4 regions of the Streptomyces sp. NPDC021225 genome follow, and region 3 is predicted to be linked to each of the others. Evidence: predicted binding sites of a transcription regulator. Region 3 holds the regulator's gene; each other region holds the start of a gene.
The links. The regulator HrcA, encoded in region 3, represses chaperone genes, less so after heat shock. The targets are predictions, from matches to a motif close to TTNGCACTCNGNNNNNCNGAGTGCNAA.
Positions count from the first base shown of each region.

Region 1: the regulator HrcA is predicted to act here: its motif matches at 2,238-2,264, upstream of ACH4S9_RS08785 (FmdB family zinc ribbon protein).
Region 2: the regulator HrcA is predicted to act here: its motif matches at 2,171-2,197, upstream of groES (co-chaperone GroES).
Region 4: the regulator HrcA is predicted to act here: its motif matches at 2,606-2,632, upstream of groL (chaperonin GroEL).

Region 1 is NZ_JBIRPV010000002.1:159,986-164,391, reverse strand. Features, by position in the region: gene ACH4S9_RS08795 (penicillin acylase family protein) at 1-372, opposite strand, end outside; gene ACH4S9_RS08790 (potassium/proton antiporter) at 582-2,090, shown strand; gene ACH4S9_RS08785 (FmdB family zinc ribbon protein) at 2,274-2,627, shown strand; gene ACH4S9_RS08780 (S-methyl-5'-thioadenosine phosphorylase) at 2,731-3,579, shown strand; gene ACH4S9_RS08775 (RcpC/CpaB family pilus assembly protein) at 4,011-4,406, shown strand, end outside.
Region 2 is NZ_JBIRPV010000021.1:43,071-47,476, reverse strand. Features, by position in the region: gene groL (chaperonin GroEL) at 2-1,624, opposite strand; gene groES (co-chaperone GroES) at 1,716-2,024, opposite strand; gene ACH4S9_RS45540 (polysaccharide deacetylase family protein) at 2,290-3,117, opposite strand; gene ACH4S9_RS45535 (class I SAM-dependent methyltransferase) at 3,325-4,406, shown strand, end outside.
Region 3 is NZ_JBIRPV010000001.1:679,039-683,444, reverse strand. Features, by position in the region: gene dnaJ (molecular chaperone DnaJ) at 103-1,242, opposite strand; gene hrcA (heat-inducible transcriptional repressor HrcA) at 1,243-2,259, opposite strand; gene ACH4S9_RS03010 (MBL fold metallo-hydrolase) at 2,407-3,141, shown strand; gene ACH4S9_RS03005 (DUF3097 domain-containing protein) at 3,172-4,002, shown strand; gene hemW (radical SAM family heme chaperone HemW) at 4,033-4,406, opposite strand, start outside.
Region 4 is NZ_JBIRPV010000007.1:482,127-486,532, forward strand. Features, by position in the region: gene murQ (N-acetylmuramic acid 6-phosphate etherase) at 1-764, shown strand, start outside; gene groL (chaperonin GroEL) at 854-2,479, opposite strand; gene ACH4S9_RS30985 (cold-shock protein) at 2,819-3,025, opposite strand; gene ACH4S9_RS30990 (MoaD/ThiS family protein) at 3,491-3,769, opposite strand; gene thrC (threonine synthase) at 3,859-4,406, opposite strand, start outside.

The DNA of each region.
Region 1 (4,406 bases), on a different contig from region 3:
GAACGCGTCGGTCTCCACCTGTCCGGAGCCGAACATCTCGGAGAGCCTGCCCGCCGTCATGTGGCGGCGCACATCCATCTCCCAGAAGCGGTCCTGGGCCTGGACGTACCCCTGGGCGCGGAAGAGATCCTCGGGGGTGTTCGCGTAGAGCTGCGGTATGCCATAGCCGTCACGCTTGACCTGGACGGGCCCCGACAGGCCCTTGAGCTGGAGCGACCCCGTCGTCTCCGGGAAAGAGGCACGGACCGTACTGATGCTCCAGTACGAGCCGTACCCGACGCCCCCCACGAGCAGCAGCACGACTGCGATCACGATCAGGCGGGCACGTCGGCCCTTCTTTTTGCCAGAAGGGCCGTTTTTGTTGGCGGGCATCGCTGTCCTTCGAGGGGCAGGGTGATCCTGGAGTGCTGGAGCAACCATAGGCGCAGCGCTGTCGCCTCCCCTACGCGGAGTCATGGCTGGGGCCGTCCCCCGGCCATCGCCCCTGAAAAATCGATGTGAGCCACCCGCGTCAAGAACCCGTAAAATGTTAGGTAAGGCAATGAAGTTCCGGTCGGTCGGGGAGCCTTCCGGCCGCTCCCGTGAGAAAGGTTCGGCCGCTGACTGTCCACCACCTCAACGAACTCCTGCTGATCTGCTCACTCGTCCTGCTCGTAGCAGTGGCGGCCGTCAGGGTCTCGAGCCGCAGCGGGCTGCCGACCCTGCTGATCTACCTCGGCCTCGGCGTCGCGATCGGGCAGGACGGGATCGGCGTCGTCTTCGAGGACGCCGAGCTCACGCAGGTACTCGGCTATGCCGCCCTTGTGATCATCCTGGCCGAGGGCGGCCTCGGCACGAAGTGGCGGGAAATCAAACCCGCCCTGCCACTCGCCGCGGTGCTGTCCACGGTCGGGGTCGCGGTGAGCGTCGGGGTCACGGCGACGGCCGCGCACTATCTGGTCGGGCTCGAGTGGCGGCAGGCGCTGATCATCGGGGCGGTGGTGTCGTCCACGGACGCGGCGGCGGTCTTCTCGGTGCTGCGCAAGGTGCCGCTGCCCAGGAGGCTCACGGGCGCCCTGGAGGCGGAGTCCGGCTTCAACGACGCCCCGGTGGTGATCCTGGTGGTCGCCTTCTCCGCCCAGGGCGGGGTCAGCCCGTGGTACGCGCTGCTCGGCGAGATCACTCTGGAGCTGGCCATCGGCGCGGTGGTGGGGCTGGCGATCGGCTGGCTGGGGTCGTTCGGGCTGCGGCATGTGGCGCTGCCCGCCTCGGGTCTGTACCCGATCGCGGTGATGGCGATCGCCGTGATCGCGTACGCGGGCGGGGCGCTGGCCCACGGCTCCGGTTTCCTCGCCGTCTATCTGGCCTCGTTGATCCTGGGGAACGCGAAGCTGCCGCACTGGCCGGCGACGCGCGGCTTCGCCGAGGGGCTCGGCTGGATCGCGCAGATCGGGATGTTCGTGCTGCTCGGCCTGCTGGTCACCCCGCATGAGCTGGGTGACGACGTGTGGCCGGCCATCGGCGTCGGGCTGGTGCTGACGGCCGTGGCCCGGCCGGTCTCGGTGCTGGTGAGCACGGTGCCCTTCCGGGTGCCCTGGCGGGAGAAGGCGCTGCTGTCGTGGGCGGGGCTGCGCGGCGCGGTGCCGATCGTGCTCGCCACCATCCCGATGGTCTCGAACGTGCCCGACAGCCGCCGCGTCTTCAACATCGTCTTCGTGCTGGTGATCGTCTACACCCTGGTGCAGGGCCCGACGCTGCCCTGGCTGGCGCGCCGGCTGCGCCTGGGCGAGGAGGAGGCGGCGGCGGACCTCGGTATCGAGTCGGCGCCGCTGGAGCGGCTGCGCGGCCATCTGCTGTCGGTTTCGATCCCCGAGCACTCCAAGATGCACGGCGTGGAGATCGGCGAGCTGCGGCTGCCGACGGGGGCCGCGGTCACCTTGGTCGTACGGGCCGAGAAGAGTTTCGTACCGCAGCCGTCGACCGTGCTGCGGCGCGGCGACGAGCTGCTGGTCGTGGCCACGGACCCGGTGCGGGACGCGGCGGAGGAGCGGCTGCGGGCGGTGGGCCGGGGCGGCAAGCTGGCGGGCTGGCTGGGCACGACCGGCCAGTGACCCGGCGGCGGTACGGGCGGGGGCCGGTTCGCGATCACGCGGGTCCCCGGCCCGGGGCGGCCGGGGACCCGCGGCCACGTGGAATGGGTCACCGTATTGCCCGCCGCAGTGGACTGGCGAGCGGGAATACTGCACTATGGAGCGTCGTTAGCACTCACTGAGTGAGAGTGCCAGGAGGAGTAAGTGCCGACCTATCAGTACCAGTGCACCGAGTGCGGCGAGGGCCTCGAGGCGGTGCAGAAGTTCACCGACGACGCGCTCACCGAGTGCCCCAACTGCAACGGACGCCTCAAGAAGGTGTTCTCGGCGGTCGGTATCGTCTTCAAGGGCTCCGGCTTCTACCGGAACGACAGCCGCGGCTCCTCGTCCAGCAGCACGAGCGGCACGTCCAAGCCGACGTCCGTGAAGAGCGAGGGCTCCTCGTCGGCTTCGTCTTCGTCGTCGTCCTCGGACGCGTCTTCGTCGTCGACCTCCTCGACGTCCTCCTCGGGCTCTTCGTCGTCGGCCTCGTCGGCCGGCAGCTCGTCGGCCGCCTGACCCGCGGCCGTCTCGATCACATACGACATCCCGCCACCCGCCCCCCGAGGGGCGAGTCGGTGGGATGTTCGTATGCACGGGCGGCGCTGGCTAGGGTGACCGCATGGCGGACACCAGCAGCACGCATGCGGAGATAGGGGTCATCGGCGGGTCGGGGTTCTACTCCTTCCTCGACGACGTGACCGAGATCACTGTCGAGACCCCCTATGGCGCGCCGAGCGACTCGCTCTTCCTCGGGGAGGTCGCGGGGCGGCGGGTCGCCTTCCTCCCGCGCCACGGCCGTAAGCACCACCTGCCCCCGCACCGGATCAACTACCGCGCCAACCTGTGGGCGCTGCGCTCGGTCGGCGTGCGGCAGGTCCTCGGCCCGTGCGCGGTGGGCGGACTGCGGCCGGAGTACGGACCGGGCACGCTGCTGGTGCCGGACCAGCTGGTGGACCGCACGAAGGGCCGTATTCAGACCTATTTCGACGGCGAGCCGCTGCCGGACGGGCGGGTGCCGAACGTGGTGCACACCACCTTCGCCGATCCGTACTGCCCGGCCGGACGGCAGGCCGCGGTGGCGGCGGCGCGCGGGCGCGGCTGGGAGCCGGTGGACGGTGGCACGCTGTGCGTGATCGAGGGGCCGCGCTTCTCCACCCGGGCCGAGTCGCGGTGGCACGCGGCGCAGGGATGGTCGGTGGTCGGCATGACGGGGCATCCAGAGGCGGTGCTGGCCCGTGAACTGGAGCTCTGCTACACGTCGTTGACTCTGGTCACGGACCTGGACGCGGGGGCGGAGACGGGCGAGGGCGTCTCGCACGGCGAGGTGCTGCGGGTGTTCGGGGAGAACTTGGAGCGGCTGCGCGACGTGCTCTTCGACGCGGTGGGCGCGCTGCCGGCCACCGATGCGCGGGACTGTCTGTGCGGGCATGGGCACGACGGCTGGGACCTGGGGATCGAACTGCCTTAGCGGCGGAGGGGTTCCACCCGCGCGGGCTTTACCCGCGGGGGCTTTACCCACGGGGGTTCACCCGCGTCGGCTTTACCCGCGCGGGTGACGGAGTTGTCCACAGCCTGGGGGTTGTGCACAGGCCGGAGCGGGATTCGGGGCGGGCGGGCATCGTGGAGGGGTCAGAAGCTCCCGGCCTCGCACGACAGGCGGTGATTGCCGTGTCCGACCCGTTCCGTTCCTCTCCTTCCCCTTCTTCGTCTCTTCCCTCTTCTCCACCTCTTTCTCTCTCCTCATCCCCTCTGCCCATGTCCCGGCCCCGCCCGGCGCCGTCCTGGGCCGAGCGGTCCCGTCGCACTCCCCCGACGTGCACGGTTCCCCGGTTCGGGCCGGTGCGGGTGGGCCGCGGCGGCCATCGGCTCCGGCGTGCGTTACGGCGGCGACGGCGCTCGATGGCGGCGGGGCTGGCGATGACCGCGGCGGCGCTGGCGGCCGCCGCGCCGTCCGGCGGCGGAGACCCGCGCCCGGCAGCGTCCTCACCACCGGAGAACGTCCGGCGCGAGCCGCGCCCGGCCGTGGTGTCCGCTCCGGTCCGGATCGCCGACGCGGCGGCCGTGCGGCTGCTGCGCCCCGGCGACCGGGTGGACGTGCTGGCCGCCCCGGGGGCCGGTCAGACTCGCGGCCCCGCCACCGCGCGTGTGATCGCTCGCGGCGCGGAGGTGACCGATGTGCCGCGGCCGCGGCCGGTGCGCGCCGCGGCGGGCACCGGGGCCGGGGATCTCGACCCCGGCGACTTCGACACCGGGGATTCCCAAGCGGCGGGCGGCGGGGCACTGGTGGTGCTCGCG
Region 2 (4,406 bases), on a different contig from region 3:
GTCAGTGCGCGTGACCGTGGCCGTGGCCCGCGGCCTCGGGCTCCTCCTCGGCCGGCTTCTCGACCACCAGCGTCTCGGTGGTGAGCAGCAGGGAGGCGATGGACGCCGCGTTCTCCAGGGCGGAGCGGGTGACCTTGACCGGGTCGATGACGCCGGCCTTCACCAGGTCGCCGTACTCGTCGGTCGCGGCGTTGAAGCCGTGGCCCTTCTCGAGCTCGGCCACCTTGGAGGTGATGACGTAGCCCTCAAGGCCCGCGTTCTCGGCGATCCAGCGCAGCGGCTCGACCGCGGCGCGGCGGACGACCGCGACACCGGTGGCCTCGTCGCCCTCCTTGCCGAGGTTGTCCTCCAGCACCTTCACGGCGTGGACGAGCGCGGAGCCACCACCGGAGACGATGCCCTCCTCGACCGCGGCGCGGGTCGCGGAGATGGCGTCCTCCAGACGGTGCTTCTTCTCCTTGAGCTCCACCTCGGTGGCGGCGCCGACGCGGATCACGCACACGCCGCCGGCCAGCTTGGCGAGGCGCTCCTGGAGCTTCTCGCGGTCCCAGTCGGAGTCCGTGGCCTCGATCTCGGCCTTGATCTGGTTGATCCGGCCGGTGACGTCCTCGGACTTGCCGCCACCGTCGACGATGGTGGTGTCGTCCTTGGTGACGGTCACCCGGCGGGCGGTGCCCAGCACGTCCAGGCCGACCTGGTCGAGCTTGAGGCCGACCTCCTCGGCGACGACGGTGCCGCCGGTGAGGGCGGCCATGTCGCCGAGCATCGCCTTGCGGCGGTCGCCGAAGCCGGGGGCCTTCACCGCGACGGCGTTGAAGGTGCCGCGGATCTTGTTGACGACGAGGGTGGACAGGGCCTCGCCCTCCACGTCCTCGGCGATGATCAGCAGCGGCTTGTTGCCACCCTGGATGATCTTCTCCAGCAGCGGCAGCAGGTCCTGGATCGAGGAGATCTTGCCCTGGTGGATCAGGATGTACGGGTCGTCGAGGACGGCCTCCATACGCTCCTGGTCGGTGACCATGTACGGCGACAGGTAGCCCTTGTCGAAGGCCATGCCCTCGGTGAAGTCGAGCTCCAGGCCGAAGGTGTTGGACTCCTCGACGGTGATCACACCGTCCTTGCCGACCTTGTCCATCGCCTCGGCGATGAGCTCGCCGACCTGCTTGTCCTGGGCGGACAGCGCGGCCACGGCGGCGATGTCGGACTTGGAGTCGATCGGGCGGGCGGTGGCCAGCAGCTCGTCGGACACGGCCTTGACGGCCGCGTCGATGCCCTTCTTCAGGGCGGCCGGGGAAGCACCGGCGGCCACGTTCCGCAGGCCCTCGCGGACCAGGGCCTGGGCCAGCACGGTGGCGGTGGTGGTGCCGTCACCCGCGATGTCGTTGGTCTTGGTCGCCACCTCCTTGACGAGCTGGGCGCCCAGGTTCTCGTACGGGTCCTCGACCTCGACCTCGCGGGCGATGGTGACACCGTCGTTGGTGATGGTCGGGGCGCCGAACTTCTTGTCGATGACGACGTTGCGGCCCTTGGGGCCGATCGTCACCTTGACGGTGTCGGCGAGCTTGTTGACGCCACGCTCGAGGGCGCGACGGGCGTCCTCGTCAAACTTCAGGATCTTCGCCATGGGTTGCGTATGTCCTCTCGAACGAACCGCGCCCCGGCCCCGGTATGGACTGGGGCACCGGGGCGCGGCTCACAGGCAAAACTTCGGTGACTTACTTCTCGATGATCGCGAGAACGTCGCGAGCCGAGAGGACGAGGTACTCCTCGCCGTTGTACTTCACCTCGGTACCGCCGTACTTGCTGTAGAGCACGACGTCGCCTACGGAGACGTCGAGCGGGAGACGGTTGCCGTCCTCGAAGCGGCCCGGGCCCACGGCCAGGACGACGCCCTCCTGGGGCTTCTCCTTGGCAGTGTCCGGGATAACCAGGCCAGAGGCCGTGGTCTGCTCGGCGTCGAGCGGCTGGACCACAATGCGGTCCTCGAGCGGCTTGATGGCAACCTTGGAGCTGGCGGTCGTCACGATCCGACCTCCCCCTTCGGAGATCTCACGGGGTTAACTGTCTGAGGTGGCGACCAGGTGGATCCGTCGTCGCGGGTGCCGGACCTGCCCGTCGCTGTGTTTGGCACTCGTTGGTGCTGAGTGCCAGCCACGACATTATGACGCGGTTAGCACTCAGTCAACCAGAGTGCCAAGTGACGGGGTGCCGCGGCGCCCCGCCGGAGTCGGCGGGACGCCACTCGGCCGGTCCCCGGAGGCGGTCCTCAGGGGGAGCCCTCGGAGGGATTCAGAGATAGTCCTCCAGCCGGGCCACGGCGAAGCCCTCGGCCTGGATCTCCCGGAGCAGCTCGGTCATCACATCGGTCATGGTCCGCCCCTCCTGCTGGGCGGGACCGCGGAAGTGGGCCAGCACGATGTCGCCGGAGTGCAGTCGGCCGCCCGACGCGTACTCCAGCCCGTCGGCCTTCATCTCGGCCGACCACATCACCAGCGCCCGCACCCCGCAGGCCGCCGCCGCGCGCACCGTGTCGTCGTCGACCGCCCCGTACGGCGGGCGGAAGAGATACGGCCGGGTACCGAACTGGTGAGCGAGCACATCCTGCTGGCCGCAGATCTCATGGGCCTGCTCCTCGAACTCCAGATCGGGCAGCCTCGGATGGGTGAGGGTGTGGTTCTGGATCCCGTTGCCGAGCCGGCGCAGCTGCTCGAAGTAGCCGTAGTCGCCGGACGCCACGTCGTCCGTCAGGAAGGCGGTGAACGGCAGCCCCAGGTCGTGGGCCTGCTGGATGAAGGCCGGGTCCTTCTCCGCGCCGTCGTCGATGGTCACGAAGACGACCTTGTCGTGGGTCGGCACATGGTCGATGATCGGCGGCCCGGCGGGCGCGCCCGCCCCGGGCGGCACCAGGGGCGGCTTGGACGAGGGCGGCGCCGCCGTTTCCAGCGGCCCGTCGAGCCCCCAGCGGCGGTAGCCGTCCGGGGCCGCGGGGGGCGCCGAGGGCAGGTCGGAGGCCGAACCGGACTCGGACGCGGGGCCGGACCCCGGCTCCGGCCCCGGCGACCGGGACGAGTCGTGCAGCGAGCCCGGGGCGTGGGCCCCGGCCCCGGGCGACGACATGGACGAATGGGGAGACGAAGAGGACATCGACGAGTCGGACGACGGCGAAGACGGCGCAGCCGTCCCGGCGCCATGCCCGTCCCCACAGCCCGCGAGCAGCGCCGCGGCCGCGACCAACACGAGACACCTTGAAAGGCCAGTCTTGATCATCATCACATAAGCGATCTTCAGCCGGGTGTCGCGAACGCGCGCGCTGAAGCGGGGAGAATGGGCGACGTGGACGTTGACGCCTTCGACTCACTGCTCCGCGACGAAGGGCAGACGCTGCTCCGCGAGCTGAGCGACTACGACCCGGCGCGGGAGCTCGCCACGGCGACCCGGCTGCGCCGTGACCACCCCGCGGAGCTGGTCTCCGCGGCCCTCACCCAGGCGGGGCTGCGGCAGCGCGCGGCCGCGAAGTTCGGCGCCGCCGACGCCCACCGCATGTACTTCACCCCCCATGGCGTCGAACAGGCCACCCGGGCGTCCGTCGCCGCCTACCGCGCCGCCCGCTTCACCGAGCTCGGCGTGCGCCGCGTCGCCGACCTGTGCTGCGGCATCGGCGGCGACGCGGTCGCGCTGGCCCGCGCGGGCATCTTCGTGCTGGCCGTCGACCGCGACCCGCTGACCTGCGCCGTGGTCCGGGCCAACGCCGAGGCCCTGGGACTGGCCGACCTCATCGAGGTGCGCCACGCGGATGTCGCCGAGGTCGACACCTCCGGCTACGACGCGATCTTCGTGGACCCGGCGCGGCGCGGCGGGCGGGGCCGCGTCTTCGACCCCGAGGCGTACTCGCCGCCGCTGTCCTGGGCCGTCGCGGCCGCCCGCACCGCCCCGCACGCCGCGCTCAAGGTCGCCCCCGGCATCCCGCACGACGCGGTCCCCGAGGACGCGGAGGCCGAGTGGATCTCGGACCACGGCGACGTGAAGGAGGCCCTGCTGTGGTTCGGCACGGCGCGCCCCGGCCTGCGCCGCGCCACGCTGCTCCCCGACCACCACACCCTCCTCGGCACCCCGCTGCTGCCGGACCCCGAGCCGGGCACGGTCGGGCGCTGGCTGTACGAACCGGACGGCGCGGTCATCCGCGCGCACCTGGTCGCGGACGTCGCCGCGCGGATCGGCGGCCGCCTCATCGACCCGACGATCGCCTATGTCACGGCCGACGACCTGCGCCCGACGCCGTACGCCACCGCGTACGAGATCACGGACGTGCTGCCGTTCAACCTCAAGAAGCTCAAGGCGCTGCTGCGTGAGCGGAAGGTCGGCGTCCTGACGGTCAAGAAGCGGGGATCGGCGGTCGAGCCGGAGGA
Region 3 (4,406 bases):
CTTACCGTCCGTTGAACGCATCCCTAAGGCGCGAGAACAGCCCCTGCTGTCCTGGCTTACCGCATCCCCCGGGGGCCACCCCCCGGACCCCCGGCCGGACGCCTACCGTCCGTTGAACGCATCCTTAAGGCGCGAGAACAGCCCCTGCTGTCCTGGCTTGAATTCGCCTAGCGGCCGCTCCTCGCCCCGCAGCTTGGCCAGCCGCCGCAGCAGCTCCTCCTGCTCCGGGTCGAGCTTGGACGGGGTCTGGACCTCGACGTGGACGATCAGGTCGCCCCGGCCGCCGCCGCGCAGGTGGGTGATGCCGCGCTGGTGGAGCGGGATCGACTGGCCGGACTGGGTGCCGGGCCGGATGTCGACCTCCTCCAGGCCGTCGAGCGTCTCCAGGGGCACCTTGGTGCCCAGGGACGCCGCCGTCATGGGGATGGTCACCGTGCAGTGCAGATCGTCGCCGCGGCGCTGGAAGACCGGGTGCGGCAGCTCGTGGATCTCCACATACAGATCGCCCGCCGGGCCGCCGCCCGGGCCGACCTCGCCCTCGCCGGCGAGCTGGATCCGGGTGCCGTTGTCCACACCAGCCGGGATCTTCACCGTCAGCGTCCGCCGCGAGCGGATCCGCCCGTCGCCCGCGCACTCCGGGCACGGGGTCGGCACCACGGTGCCGAAGCCCTGGCACTGCGGGCACGGCCGGGAGGTCATGACCTGGCCGAGGAAGGACCGCGTCACCTGGGACACCTCGCCGCGGCCGCGGCACATGTCACAGGTCTGCGCCGTGGTGCCGGGCGCCGCGCCCTCGCCGCTGCACGTCGTACAGACGACCGCGGTGTCGACCTGGATGTCCTTGGTGGTCCCGAAGGCCGCCTCGTTCAGCTCCACATCGAGGCGGATCATGGCGTCCTGGCCGCGCCGGGTCCTGGACCGCGGGCCGCGCTGCGAGGCGGTGCCGAAGAACGCGTCCATGATGTCGGAGAAGTTTCCGAAGCCCGCGCCGAAGCCGCCCGCGCCGCCCCCGGCGCCGCCCGAGGCGGAAAGCGGGTCGCCGCCCAGGTCGTAGACCTGCTTCTTCTGGGGATCGGACAAGACCTCGTAGGCGGCGTTGATCTCCTTGAACCGCTCTTGGGTCTTGGGATCCGGATTCACGTCCGGGTGCAGCTCGCGAGCGAGCCGGCGGAATGCCTTCTTGATCTCGTCCTGCGAGGCATCACGCCGCACGCCCAGGACTGCGTAGTAGTCCGTCGCCACTTACGACTCCGCCAGGATCTGTCCGACGTAACGTGCCACTGCGCGTACCGCTCCCATCGTTCCGGGGTAGTCCATGCGGGTCGGTCCGACCACGCCGAGTTTGGCGACCGCCTCGTCGCCCGAACCGTAGCCGACCGCCACGACCGAAGTGGAATTCAGGCCCTCGTGAGCATTCTCATGCCCGATCCGTACGGTCATACCCGAGTCCTTCGCCTCGCCGAGCAGCTTGAGCAGGACGACCTGCTCCTCCAGCGCTTCCAGCACGGGCCGGATCGTCAGGGGGAAATCATGGCCGAAGCGGGTGAGATTGGCGGTGCCGCCGATCATCAGCCGCTCCTCGGTCTCTTCGACCAGTGTCTCCAGCAGCGTGGCCAGGACCGTCGAGACGGTCCCCCGGTCCTCCTGTTCGAAGGACTCGGGCAGGTCCTGCACCAGCCGCGGCACATCCGAGAACCGCCGGCCCACGACCCTGCTGTTCAGCCGGGCCCGCAGGTCCGCGAGCGACTCCTCGCTCACGGGCGCCGGGCAGTCCACCATGCGCTGCTCGACCCGCCCGGTGTCGGTGATCAGAACCAGCATCACCCGCGCCGGGCTCATCGACAGCAGCTCGACATGGCGGACCGTCGAGCGGGTCAGCGACGGGTACTGCACCACCGCGACCTGCCGGGTCAGCTGCGCGAGCAGCCGGACCGTGCGCCCCACCACGTCGTCGAGGTCCACGGCACCGTCCAGGAAGTTCTGGATGGCCCGCCGCTCCGGCGTGGACAGGGGCTTCACCCCGGCCAGCTTGTCGACGAACAGCCGATAGCCCTTGTCCGTGGGAATGCGCCCGGCGCTCGTATGCGGCTGGGCGATATAGCCCTCGTCCTCCAGAGCCGCCATGTCGTTGCGCACCGTGGCCGGGGAGACGCCCAGCCGGTGCCGCTCCGTGAGGGCCTTGGAGCCGACCGGCTCCTCCGTCCCCACATAGTCCTGGACGATCGCACGCAGTACCTCGAGTCTGCGTTCGCTGAGCACCGCGCACCTCCAGTCCAGCCGTCTCATCAGGTGTTCCCCCTGGCACTCAATGGTCACGAGTGCCAGAACCCTCAGCCAGTGTACGGCGGGGTGCCGTGGCGGGGGCAAGAGCCGACGCTTTGCCACCGCTGGAGCTAGCGTCTCCGTATGGACACCCGTTGGGAAGAGGCGCGCTGGGAACATCTCACGCCGTCCGTGGTCCGGTGCCGCCTGCCCGGCTGGGACGCGACGGTCGGCGCGATCGCCGGGCGGACCGGCGTCCTGGTTGTCGACACCGGCGCCGACCTCGCCGAGGGCGCCTGGGTGCGCCGCGAGATCACTCGCCTCTTCGGCCGCCGCCCCACCCATATCGCCCTCACCCACCCCCACTTCGACCATGTCCTCGGCACCGCCGCCTTCGCGGGCTGCCAGGTGTACGGGGCCGCCGGGCTCGACGAACTGCTGCGCCGCGAGGGGGACGTGCTGCGTGACGACGCGGTGCGCCACGGCGCGGACCCCGGGGCCGCCGGGGAGGCCGCCGACCACCTGGTGCGGCCGCACCACGCGGTGTGCGGCGAGCTCACCCTGGACCTGGGCGGCCGGACCGTCCTGCTGGCGAACGTGGGCCCCGGCCATACCGCCCACGACCTGGCCGTGCTCGCCGCCGGGCAGGCCCCGGGCGAGCCCGAGGTGGTCTTCTGCGGGGATCTGGTCGAGGAGTCGGGGGCGCCCCAGGCGGGTGCCGACGCGATCCCGGGCCAGTGGCCCGCCGCGCTGGACCGGCTGCTCGCCCTCGGCGGCGAGGACGCGGTGTACGTCCCGGGGCACGGCGCCGCCGTGGATGCCCGTTTCGTCCGGGCGCAGCGCGCGGAACTCGCGGCTCGTTTCGGCGTGTCCTCCTGACGGCGGCGCTGCGGCGCTAGGGTCACTCGGGTGCGACAGTACGACCCGGACCTGACCCCGCCCTGGAAGCGCCAGGCGCCCGCGCCCGAGGTGCCCGCCGACCCCGATCTGGTCGTCGAGGAGGTCACCACCGGGTTCTGCGGTGCCGTGATCCGCTGCGAGAAGACCGCGGAGGGCGCCACGGTGACTCTGGAGGACCGCTTCGGCAAACATCGGGTCTTCCCCATGGAGCCGCGCGGCTTCCTCCTGGAGGGCCGTGTCGTCACCCTGGTGCGCCCGCGCGCCGCCGCCCCCACGGCCCCGCGCCGCACGGCCTCCGGCTCCATCGCGCTCCCCCAGGCCCGTGCGCGCGTCGCCCGCGCGGGGCGCATTTACGTCGAGGGGCGCCACGACGCGGAACTGGTCGAGCGGGTGTGGGGGGACGATCTGCGCATCGAGGGCGTGGTCGTGGAGTATCTGGAGGGGATCGACGATCTGCCCGCCATCGTCCGCGAGTTCTCCCCCGGCCCCGACGCCCGCCTGGGCGTGCTGGTCGACCATCTGGTCCCGGGCACGAAGGAGTCCCGTATCGCGGCCGAGGTCACCGGCGAGCACGTCCTGGTCGTCGGGCACCCCTACATCGACGTGTGGGAGGCCGTGAAGCCCTCCTCGGTGGGCATCCCCGCCTGGCCGACGGTGCCGCGCGGCCAGGACTGGAAGACGGGCGTCTGCCGGGCGCTGGGCTGGCCCGGGAACACGGGGGCCGCGTGGCAGCGGATCCTGTCCTCCGTCCGCTCCTACAGGGATCTGGAGCCGGCGCTGCTGGGGCGGGTGGAGGAGCTGATCGACCATGTGACCGTGGGCGGTCCGGCCGGGCCGTAGGCCGCGGCACCGGGTTGGCTGATCGATCGGTCAGTCGACGAGATCGCGCACCACCGCGTCGGCCAGCAGCCGCCCGCGCAGGGTGAGCACCGCCCGGCCCTCGCCGTACGGCTCCGGCGCCAGCAGCCCGTCCGCCACGGCCTTCGCCGCCGCGGCGGCGCCCGCCGGGGCCAGCAGGTCCAGCGGGCAGCCCTCCGCGAGCCGCAGCTCCAGCAGGATCCGCTCCACCCGGCGCTCCTCGTCGGTCAGCACCTCGCGGCCCGCCCCGGGGGACCTGCCCTCGCTCAGCGCCTGCGCGTACGCACCGGGGTGCTTCACGTTCCACCACCGCACACCGCCCACATGGCTGTGCGCGCCGGGGCCCGCGCCCCACCAGTCCGCGCCACGCCAGTACAGCTCGTTGT
Region 4 (4,406 bases), on a different contig from region 3:
GGATTGCCGCCGCCATCGACGGCATCGCCGAGCGGATGGCCCGCGGCGGCCGGCTGATCTACATGGGCGCGGGCACCGCCGGGCGGCTCGGCGTGCTCGACGCCAGTGAGTGCCCGCCCACCTTCAACACCGGGCCGGGCCAGGTCGTCGGGCTGATCGCGGGCGGGCCCGCCGCCATGGTGACCTCGGTCGAGGGCGCCGAGGACAGCAAGGAGCTGGCCGCCGCGGACCTCGACGCGCTCGCCGTCGGCGCCCAGGACAGCGTCGTCGGCATCTCCGCCTCCGGCCGCACCCCGTACGCGGTCGGCGCGGTCGAGCACGCCCGCCGGCTCGGCGCGCTCACCGTCGGCCTGTCCTGCAACGCGGGTTCGGCGCTCGCGGCGGCCGCCGAGCACGGCATCGAGATCGTGGTCGGGCCGGAGCTGCTCACCGGCTCCACCCGGCTGAAGGCGGGCACGGCCCAGAAGCTGGTGCTCAACATGGTCTCGACCATCACCATGATCCGGCTGGGCAAGACCTACGGAAATCTGATGGTCGATGTGCGCGCCTCGAACGACAAGCTGCGGGCGCGCTCGCGCCGTATCGTCTCCCTCGCCACCGGGGCCCCCGCCCCGCGGATCGAAGCCGCGCTGGCCGCCAGCGCCGGCGAGACGAAGCACGCCATCCTGGCCATCCTCGGCGAGGTGGACGCCCCCACCGCCACCCGGCTGCTGACCGAGTCGGACGGCCATCTGCGGGCCGCGCTGGAGGCCGCGCGCGGCTGAGGGCGCGGGTCCTGAAACGCCGTCGGGGCGGCACCCGGAAGAGGGTGCCGCCCCGACGTTTCGGACGGTCGATCGACGGAAGGCGTCGATCAGAAGTCCATGTCACCGCCCGGCATGCCGCCCGGAGCGCCCGCCGCGGCGGCCTTCTCCGGCTTGTCGGCGATGACGGCCTCGGTGGTCAGGAACAGCGCGGCGATCGACGCGGCGTTCTGCAGCGCGGAGCGCGTGACCTTGGCCGGGTCGATGATGCCCTCGGCGATCAGGTCGACGTACTCGCCGGTCGCGGCGTTGAGGCCGTGGCCCGGGGTGAGGTTGCGCACCTTCTCCACCACGACGCCGCCCTCGAGGCCGGCGTTGACCGCGATCTGCTTCAGCGGGGCCTCGAGCGCCAGGCGCACGGCCTGGGCACCGGTGGCCTCGTCGCCCTCGAGCTCCAGCTTCTCGAAGACCGAGACGGTCTGGAGCAGGGCCACGCCACCACCGGCGACGATGCCCTCCTCGACGGCGGCCTTGGCGTTGCGCACCGCGTCCTCGATGCGGTGCTTGCGCTCCTTGAGCTCGACCTCGGTGGCGGCACCGGCCTTGATGACGGCCACGCCGCCGGCCAGCTTCGCCAGGCGCTCCTGGAGCTTCTCGCGGTCGTAGTCCGAGTCCGAGGACTCGATCTCGGCGCGGATCTGGTTGACGCGGCCCTGCACCTGGTCGGTGTCGCCGGCGCCGTCCACGATGGTGGTCTCGTCCTTGGTGACGGTCACCTTGCGGGCGCGGCCCAGCAGGTCGATGCCCGCGTTCTCCAGCTTGAGGCCGACCTCCTCGGAGATGACGGTGCCACCGGTGAGGATGGCGATGTCGCCGAGCATGGCCTTGCGGCGGTCACCGAAGCCCGGGGCCTTGACGGCAACGGACTTGAAGGTGCCACGGATCTTGTTGACGACCAGGGTCGCCAGGGCCTCGCCCTCGATGTCCTCGGCGATGATCAGCAGCGGCTTGCCCGACTGCATGACCTTCTCCAGCAACGGGAGGAGGTCCTTCACGCTGGTGATCTTCGAGTTGACGATCAGGATGTACGGGTCGTCGAGCGACGCCTCCATACGCTCCATGTCGGTGGCGAAGTACGGGGAGATGTAGCCCTTGTCGAAGCGCATGCCCTCGGTGAGCTCAAGCTCGAGCCCGAAGGTCTGCGACTCCTCGACGGTGATGACGCCTTCCTTGCCGACCTTGTCCATCGCCTCGGCGATGAGCTCGCCGATCTGGGTGTCGGCGGCGGAGATGGAGGCGGTGGAGGCGATCTGCTCCTTGGTCTCCACGTCCTTGGCCTGCTCGAGCAGCTGGGCGGAGACGGCCTCGACGGCCTTCTCGATGCCGCGCTTGAGGGCCATCGGGTTGGCGCCCGCGGCGACGTTCCGCAGGCCCTCCTTGACCAGCGCCTGGGCGAGGACGGTCGCGGTCGTCGTGCCGTCACCGGCGACGTCGTCCGTCTTCTTCGCGACCTCCTTGACCAGCTCGGCGCCGATCTTCTCGTACGGGTCCTCGAGTTCGATCTCCTTGGCGATGGAAACACCATCGTTGGTGATCGTGGGGGCGCCCCACTTCTTCTCGAGGACGACGTTGCGACCCTTGGGGCCGAGGGTGACCTTGACGGCGTCGGCGAGCTGGTTCATCCCGCGCTCGAGGCCGCGCCGCGCCTCCTCGTTGAACGCGATGATCTTGGCCATGTGAAGTGGTCCTCCCAAGACGGGGTGGATTGCTCCGGACCGCGCCTGGCGCCCGCGACGGACGGCCTGTCTGCCCCGCGGTTCCTTGCCCCGCGTGGCCTGACGGACCTCACCGACCCGATCCTTCTGTCACTCTCACCTTCAGAGTGCTAACGCCAATGATTAGCACTCGACCCCTGAGAGTGCAAGCGTGAGTGGGGTGACAGCTTGGGACAAGGCGGTCGTGAGCGGCCATCGGCGCACAGGTCAACACCCATGTGAACACGCATGTCAAAGGGCCCGTGCCCCTAGGGGGTACGAGCCCTTTGAACGGTCCAGTCAGTGCCTCGCGTCGGCGCTTCAGCCAACAGCCACGCGGACCATGTCCGCCTGCGGCCCCTTCTGGCCCTGCGAGATCTCGAACTCGACCCGCTGGCCTTCTTCGAGGGTGCGGTAACCGTCCATCTGGATCGCGCTGTAGTGGACGAACACGTCCGCACCACCGTCGACCGCGATGAAGCCGTACCCCTTCTCCGCGTTGAACCACTTGACGGTGCCCTGAGCCATTCCTAACTCCCCTATTGCTGGCCCCTGCGCAGGACCGCACTCCGCGGACCCGGGTCAGACCTCACCCCCCGGTCGTGGGGGGTGTGCGCCGGAACGCGTCGACCGCCGCTGAATGTATCTGTCCCACTGCCCTGTGCAACAGGTCAATCGGACGAGAATTCTGGCGACGGTCGATCGGTAATAAGTGGAGAATTCCCGTGAATTCCGGGCAAGTCGGGCCAGGCATAAGGGAATCAACCCGACAATTCACGCGCACACTTTACGCACAAGTTGACGAGTTCTCATATGCGGCCGCCCATGAGGCCAACAGAAGGGGAACGGCTCAACTGTAGCGCGATTCAACACACGGAATCGCCCGGTCCGTTTCTATCAGGACCGGGCGATTCCGTTTACCTCGGGGGTACGGCCGGCTCACATCGGCCCGCGGCGGGGCCACAACCGGCCTGTGGCGGGGGAGCGACCGGCTCAGCAGCCGCCCGCGACCGCCGGAATGATCGAGACACCGGCGCCGTCCGGAGTCGCGGTCTCCAGGCCCTCGGAGAAGCGAACGTCGTCGTCATTGACGTAGACATTGACGAAACGGCGCAGCTTGCCGGTGTCGTCCAGGACGCGGGCCGCAATGCCCTGGTGATTCCGGTCCAGGTCCGCGAGGACCTCGGAGAGGGTCGCGCCCTCGGCACTGACCTCGGCCTGCCCGCCGGTGTAGGTGCGCAGGATGGTGGGGATCCGGACATTGACGCTCATGAGGGTTTCACCTTCCAAGGGAACTGCTGCGGGGGGCGAGGGCGAATTCGAGGGGCGAATTCAAGCCAGCTGGTTTGAGCGGGCCCGATTCAGGCCAGACCAGCTTCGCGGAACGCGTCGAGGCTGGGGCGGATCACCGCCGTGGGTCCACTCGTCGGGGCGACCGCGTCGAGCGTCTTGAGGCCGTCGCCGGTGTTGAGCACGACGGTGGTGAGGGTGGGGTCCAGCACCCCGTTCTCGAGCAGCTTCCTCGTCACGCCCAGGGTCACCCCGCCGGCGGTCTCCGCGAAGATCCCCTCCGTACGGGCCAGCAGCTTGATCGCGTCCACGATCTGCTCGTCGTTCACGTCCTCCACCGCCCCGCCCGTGCGGCGCGCGATGTCCAGTACATACGGCCCGTCCGCCGGGTTGCCGATGGCCAGCGACTTGGCGATGGTGTTCGGCTTCTGCGGCCGCACCACGTCCTGGCCCGCCTTGAAGGCGGTGGAGACCGGGGAGCAGCCCTCGGCCTGGGCGCCGAAGATCTTGTACGGCTTGTCCTCGACCAGGCCGAGCTCGATGAGCTCCTTCAGCCCCTTGTCGATCTTCGTCAGCTGCGAGCCCGAGGCGATCGGGATGACGAGCTGGTCCGGCAGCC